3 regions of the Parapedobacter deserti genome follow, and region 3 is predicted to be linked to each of the others. Evidence: riboswitches for the same ligand, from Rfam matches in the RefSeq annotation. Region 3 holds a riboswitch; each other region holds the start of a gene.
The links. A riboswitch is a leader RNA that binds a small molecule or an ion and turns the genes downstream of it on or off. The one in region 3 is predicted to bind S-adenosylmethionine.
Positions count from the first base shown of each region.

Region 1 (2,265 bases), on a different contig from region 3:
TTTTCAGCACCTCCTTTAATTACGAATGACAGCACGCTGCCGAAGCCGTTTTTGAGGTATTTTTGCGCGTTTCCATGATACGGATGGGTTTTTAGGCCCGGATAGCTGACTTTTTCGACCTGTGGATGGCTTTCGAGCCAACGCGCTAGCTCCAAGGCATTATCCACATGGCGTTGCACGCGCAGGGAGAGGGTTTCCAAGCCTTGTAGCAAAAGGAAAGCGTTGAATGGAGACAGAGCGGGGCCAAAGTCCCGTAGCCCTTCTACACGCGCCCGGATTGCAAATTGGATGTTGCCAAATGGGCCGTTTGCCCCGAACACCTCGCTGAATATCAAACCGTGGTAGCCCTCCGATGGTTCACTGAACTGTCTGAATTTGCCGTTACCCCAGTTGTAATTGCCTCCATCCACGATTACACCGCCAATGCTGGTGCCATGACCGCCAATCCACTTGGTGGCCGACTCGACAACCACGTGGGCACCATGTTCCAGTGGCTTGAAGAGGTATCCGGCTGCGCCAAACGTATTGTCCACAATTAGCGGAAGGTCGTATTTTTGTGCGATACCTGCAATCCGCTCGAAATCCGGTATGCTGTAGCTGGGGTTTCCGATTGTTTCGACGTATATGGCTTTGGTTTTGTCATCGATGAGGACCTCAATATTCTCTGGGGAGTCGTCTTTTGCCAATCGCGCTTCAATGCCCAGTCGCTTGAATGATACCTTAAACTGGTTAAAAGTGCCGCCATAAAGGTTGGCGCCACTGACAAAATTGTCCCCGCTTTCAAGTATGTTGGTAAGCGCGATAAACTGCGCCGCCTGTCCCGAAGCCACCGCCAACGCTGCAACGCCGCCTTCCAGTGCTGCGATGCGCTTTTCGAAGACATCCGTGGTGGGGTTCATGATCCGCGTGTATATATTGCCGAATTCTTTCAACGCGAACAGATTAGCACCGTGTTCGGCATTGTTGAATACATACGAAGTCGTTTGATAAATGGGTACGGCCCGTGAGCCAGTTGTTGGATCAACTTCCTGCCCAGCATGTACTTGCAGGGTTTCAAATTTTAGATGATTAGCCATGATTAATTGATTTTTTATTAATGTTCTTGTTAAATGTTCTATGTTAGCGTGATGCCGCAATAAGGCGGCCGAAGCCAATGGCATCTAGTCATACATCAATCGTATGATGTGAGATTTAGTTGCAACAGTGCATGCACATCATCCTGTCACGCATTCGCATACGCTGGGTGGTAGTTATGCATAGCATGTAAGAATGCTTCGACCTTCCGAAGTAGGAACGATGATTGCTGCTTGATGAATAAGTAGTGTTCATTGTCTTATCAATTTATATGCTCCCGACCGGCGTTGGTCGGGACAGGAATTGGCACCTTTTCCACCGATTGCGGATGGTTGCCAGTGGGTCATTGAGCCAGTCTCTCGCCACTTCTTTATAAACCAAGACCTTTTTGACGAGGTATTGATTTGTGTGTGTTATGCACACAACGGGTGCAAATATAGTTGCTGCAATTTGCTTGTGCAAAGTTTTTTTGATTTTTTTGTTCCATGAAGATTACGTTCAATACCGCGGCATTACTTTTTCCTGCCATCAGTTTGATAATGTTGGCTTATACCAACCGTTTTTTGGCGCTGGCTGCGCTCGTCAGGAGCTTGCACGCCAAATACCTTGAACATAATAAGAGCGGTGTTTTACATGGGCAAATCAGAAATCTCCGTTACCGACTCAAATTGATCCGTCATATGCAGGCCATGGGGGTGCTGAGTTTTGTAACCTGTATTTTATGCATGTATTGCATCTATGTGGAGCATGATTTTCTTACGGAGCTGACGTTCGCACTCAGTTTACTTTTTTTTGCGGTTTCGCTGATAATTTCCTTGCTCGAGATACAAGTGAGTAACAAGGCACTGGAGTTGGAGCTAAGCGATATGGAGCAGAGCGATGAATCTTCGTTGGTAGGCTATATCAAGAAGAAGCTCGATAAGCGTAAATAAATATAAAAAGTGGCCCCGGTATCCGGGGCCACGAAATTTAAGTTTAGCGGAAGGTAAGTTTATCTTACGAACAGGAGCTCACGCAATTTGGGTAGCGGCCATTTGCGATCGTCGACGATCTGTTCTAATTTGTTGAGGTGATACCGGATTTTGTCAAAATATGGTTTAACTTTTTCATCGTATGCGATAGCTTTATCGCGGACATCTTCAAGTACATTGGCTTTTTTGCGCTCTTGCCGCATCGCCTCTGCGTCGAGGA
Region 1 is NZ_JBHRTA010000030.1:62,493-64,757, forward strand. It holds gene ACFOET_RS09170 (O-acetylhomoserine aminocarboxypropyltransferase/cysteine synthase family protein) at 1-1,076, opposite strand, end outside; SAM riboswitch class I at 1,339-1,453, opposite strand; gene ACFOET_RS09175 (DUF2721 domain-containing protein) at 1,560-2,006, shown strand; gene ACFOET_RS09180 (glutamine synthetase III family protein) at 2,066-2,265, opposite strand, start outside.
Region 1: it holds a riboswitch for S-adenosylmethionine, as region 3 does, so the genes downstream of both, ACFOET_RS09170 (O-acetylhomoserine aminocarboxypropyltransferase/cysteine synthase family protein) here and metE (5-methyltetrahydropteroyltriglutamate--homocysteine S-methyltransferase) in region 3, are expected to answer to the same signal.

Region 2 (2,265 bases), on a different contig from region 3:
ATGATTTTGTCGTACAACACTTTCTCTTCATTCATCAGTCGGGCTGAGCCTTCGTTTGCGTTACCGCGGCCATCCAGCAAATCATGCAACGTGACGCCCAAGACATCGGCTATTTGACCAAGGCGATCGATATCAACGCGGGTAATGCCGACCTCGAGATTCTGATAGGTTTTCAGGGCAACGTGCAACGCTTCCGCCATATTTGCCTGTGATAGTCCCCTATCTCTCCTATACCGCTTTATTTTTGCCAAAATATCCTGTTGTGCCATATGGAAACGATTAGGCATAAACTATACGCTGATTACGTAATATTTATGCGTTTTTCAAGTTATATCGTTGCATTACCTTTGTTCCGTGAGCAAAGGTATTACTTTTTATTTAAAGACTACTAAATTAATAGATTATAATATGTATTAACGCAGATAGCTGTCACACAGGGATTTTTGCTTATTGTTTAGTTTGCATTTTGTCATCACAACATCAAAACGCAATACAATTTATAAAATCTATGCATTTAGTAGATTAAATAATTACATTTGCCGCATATTAGTTCTTTCACTTCATGCTTATCGAGAAAGACCGAGGGAATGGCCTGAAGACGTCTTAGCAACCTGAAGCCACATTAAGGTGCTAAATCCCGCCTCCTACAGGAAGGCAAAGATAAGTGGAAAACGACCATCGATCCCCAACGCCATATGCTGAAGTGTCAGGACACCCGAAGCAGAAGCCTACAGCAGGAGCAAAACGAACTAGTAATGGTATCAAGTCAAATCAAAGTTAACATGTTAAAAAAGCAATTGTTATTATTAGCTGCGGCCGCTATTCCGGTTTTGCTGTTTGGGCAGGAAAACAAAGATGTTCCACTCAACTACCTCGATAAATCCTTCCAGACCTACGATCAAATGCAGAAGGATATATGGGACAAGGCCGAACTGGGTTTCCTGGAAACGGAGAGCTCAGGCATTCTTCAAAAACACTTACAGGCCAATGGATTTACCGTCGAAACCGGACTGGCGGGAATGCCCACTTCATTCATCGCCTCCTACGGAAGCGGCGGCCCGGTTATTGGCATTCTGGCTGAATTCGATGCGCTACCAGGGATATCACAAGATACCGTTCCGCATCGGAAGCCCTTGGAAAAAGGTGGCGGCGGTCACGCCTGTGGCCATAATCTTTTCGGTACCGGATCGGTCGCAGGTGCCGTGGCAATCAAGGAATGGTTAGCAAACACTGGTCATCAAGGCACCATCAAAGTGTTTGGCACACCCGCCGAAGAAGGTGGTGGCGGCAAAGTCTATCTTGTAAGAGATGGCTTCTTCAGCGGAATCGACATGGTACTGGATTGGCACCCTGCATCTCGAAATGCGGTGACGGTAAGCACAGGAACGGCCATCCAAATGGTAGACTATACCTTCCATGGAAAGCCTGCGCATGCAGCCGGCAATCCGGACAAGGGCCGCTCGGCGCTCGACGGGGTGGAGGCGCTCAATTTCATGGTCAATATGCTTCGCGAGCATGTTCCCACATCGTCACGCATCCATTACGTCATTAGTAACGGTGGGGAGGCGCCGAACGTGGTGCCGGAGATCGCCACGGTTTCCTACTATATCCGTCACCCAAAACGCGATGAGCTCCAGAACTTGGTGTCGTGGATCAACCAAGCGGCGGAAGGTGCAGCAAAGGGTACACAGACCACCGTGACAAGCGAAATAATTGCTGGCTTTTATGAAAAACTGCCGAATAGAAAACTGGCTGAGGTGGTACAGAAAAACCTGGAACGCGTGGGGGGAGTACACTATGACGAGCGCGAGCGGACTTTTGCTGCGGGAATCGCCAAAGGGCTAGGCTTGGCAGACACGGTGCTGAAAAATGCAGCAATAGTGCAACCGCTGGCGGATGAAACGCCCTCGCAAGGCGGTGGCTCGTCAGATGTTGGCGACGTGAGCTGGAATGTGCCCACGGTATCTTTCGGTACCGCGAGTTTTGTTCCGGGAAGCCCCGGCCACAGTTGGCAGAACGTCGCTTCCGGCGGTACGACCATCGGCACGAAGTCGCTCATCAACACCGCCAAAGTATTTGCGCTTACCGCCATCGACCTATACACCAACCCAACCTTGGTCGAAGCGGTGAAAGAAGAATTCGAATCCCGCCGGGGCGCGGATTTCAAGTACGAATCATTGTTGGGAGATCGTGCACCGGCGCTAGACTACCGTGTGGAGAAATAATGAATGGTTGAATACGACATTACTGATTTAAGAAAATGAA
Region 2 is NZ_JBHRTA010000062.1:139,701-141,965, forward strand. It holds gene ACFOET_RS20810 (helix-turn-helix domain-containing protein) at 1-269, opposite strand, end outside; SAM riboswitch class I at 564-667, shown strand; gene ACFOET_RS20815 (amidohydrolase) at 783-2,225, shown strand; gene ACFOET_RS20820 (redoxin domain-containing protein) at 2,261-2,265, shown strand, end outside.
Region 2: it holds a riboswitch for S-adenosylmethionine, as region 3 does, so the genes downstream of both, ACFOET_RS20815 (amidohydrolase) here and metE (5-methyltetrahydropteroyltriglutamate--homocysteine S-methyltransferase) in region 3, are expected to answer to the same signal.

Region 3 (2,265 bases):
TGAGGTTGTGCTCTGCAAAGATGGGGACGAGGGGCTCCGCCAGTTCAACAAGGAAAAATTTGACCTCTGCATTCTCGATGTCATGATGCCCCGCAAGGACGGATTCACACTGGGCAAGGAAATCCGTAAAATCAACGCCGACATACCCATCATTTTCGCTACCGCTAAAGGGATGATGGAAGACAAGTCCGAAGCTTTCGGTCTCGGTGGCGATGACTATATCACCAAGCCATTCCGCGTGGAGGAGCTGCTGCTCCGCATCAATGCTTTGCTCAAACGGGCATCAAGGGAAAAGCAGGCCGAAGAAGAGTTTCCCGATAAATTCCGGATTGGCGACTACCACTTCGATTATGTTACCCAGCAGATTACCTACAACGGGCAACAGCAAAAGCTGTCGACCAAAGAAGCCGAACTGCTGCGGCTGCTCTGCCTCAAAAAAAATGACGTGCTTACCCGGGAAGAGGCCCTGCTCAAAATCTGGCATGACGATAATTACTTCAACGGCCGGAGTATGGACGTATTCTTGAGCAAACTCCGTAAATACCTTCGCGATGACCCCAAAGTAGAAATCGTAAACGTGCATGGCAAGGGGTATAAGCTGTTGGTGAGTTAATTATTTTTGCAAATTCCAATCCTAATTCCGATATTAGCCGCCGCTTATGGAGAAAGGCAGAGGGAATGGACCCTGTGAAGCCTTAGCAACCTGTCACCAGACAAGGTGCTAAATTCTACCCGCTGGTAGGCGGGAAAAATAAGCAGACACAACTCACCTTGTGCCCTCTCCCCAAAGCAATAGTAAACAGCGGTGTTGTAAATTGTCATACTTTATTTATATCTCATGTTAAAAACCAATAATTTGGGTTATCCGCGCATCGGAGCCTTACGCGAACTTAAGAAAGCTAATGAGGCCTATTGGGCAAAGAAGACCGGACGGGACGAGCTGCTTCAAGCCGCAAAAGCCATCCGGGAGAGCAATTGGAAGACCCAACAGGAGGCAGGCATAGACCTGATTCCTTCGAATGACTTTTCGTTCTACGACCAAGTTCTGGACCTCACGCTTACTGTTGGTGCAGTTCCCGCCCGCTATCAAGGGTTCACGCTGGAAGGAGCTTCTTCCTATAACCTTGATTTATATTTTGCGATGGCCCGCGGCTTTCAGCAAGATGGCTTGGACGTCACCGCCATGGAAATGACCAAATGGTTCGATACCAACTACCATTACATTGTCCCCGAATTTGTTAAAGACCAGCAATTTCGGCTTACCTCCGAAAAGGCGGTCAGCGAATTTAATGAGGCAAAACAACTGGGCATCACCACTAAGCCGGTGCTGATCGGCCCAATCACTTACTTATTATTGGGCAAAGAGAAAGAAGCCGGCTTCGATCGCCTCGACTTAATCGACCGCCTGTTGCCGGTATACGAAGAAATTCTCGGCAAACTGGCCCAAGCGGGAGCTGAATGGGTACAGTTTGATGAGCCGTTCCTCGCGCTGGATATCGACGATAAGACACGCGCGCTTTACCAAGCGGTATACGGGCGTCTTGCCGCTGCAGCAAAGGGCAGCAAGCTCGTTGTCGCAACTTACTTTGAATCGTTGCGCGAAAACGCGCGTACCGCATTGAGTTTGCCCGTACAAGCGCTCCATATCGACCTGGTGCGCGGCGAAAACCAACTTAACGAATTGCTGAACAACGTGCCTGCCGGCCTTAGCTTGTCGCTTGGTGTGGTGGATGGTCGCAATATCTGGAAAAATGATTATGAGGCATCGCTCCAAAAGATCAAACAGGCAGTCGACGCGCTGGGTGCCGACCGGGTATGGGTTGCTCCGTCCAGTTCGTTGCTGCACGTTCCGTTCGACCTGGATCTGGAAGATAACGAGCAGTCACTGCCGGCCGAGGTTAAAAACTGGCTTGCTTTTGCAAAACAAAAGCTTACGGAAGTAACCGACTTGGCCACATTGGCTACAGATGATGCTAGCAGCGCTGTTACAGCCCGTTTCGAGGCCAACCGCGACGCGCAGCAAAGCCGCCGCACCTCTTCCCTCATCCACCGCGACGATGTGAAAACGCGGGTAAAAAACATCACGGATGAAGACGCGAAGCGCACGAGCCCGTTTGCCGAGCGAAAGGCGAAACAACAGGCCCGGTTTAACCTGCCAGCATTCGCCACTACCACCATCGGCTCATTCCCACAGACAAGGGACGTACGCAAATGGCGTGCTGACCTCAAAAAGGGCGCGATTACACAACAAGAATACGATAGGCT
Region 3 is NZ_JBHRTA010000016.1:154,985-157,249, forward strand. It holds gene ACFOET_RS06150 (response regulator transcription factor) at 1-613, shown strand, start outside; SAM riboswitch class I at 655-758, shown strand; gene metE (5-methyltetrahydropteroyltriglutamate--homocysteine S-methyltransferase) at 839-2,265, shown strand, end outside.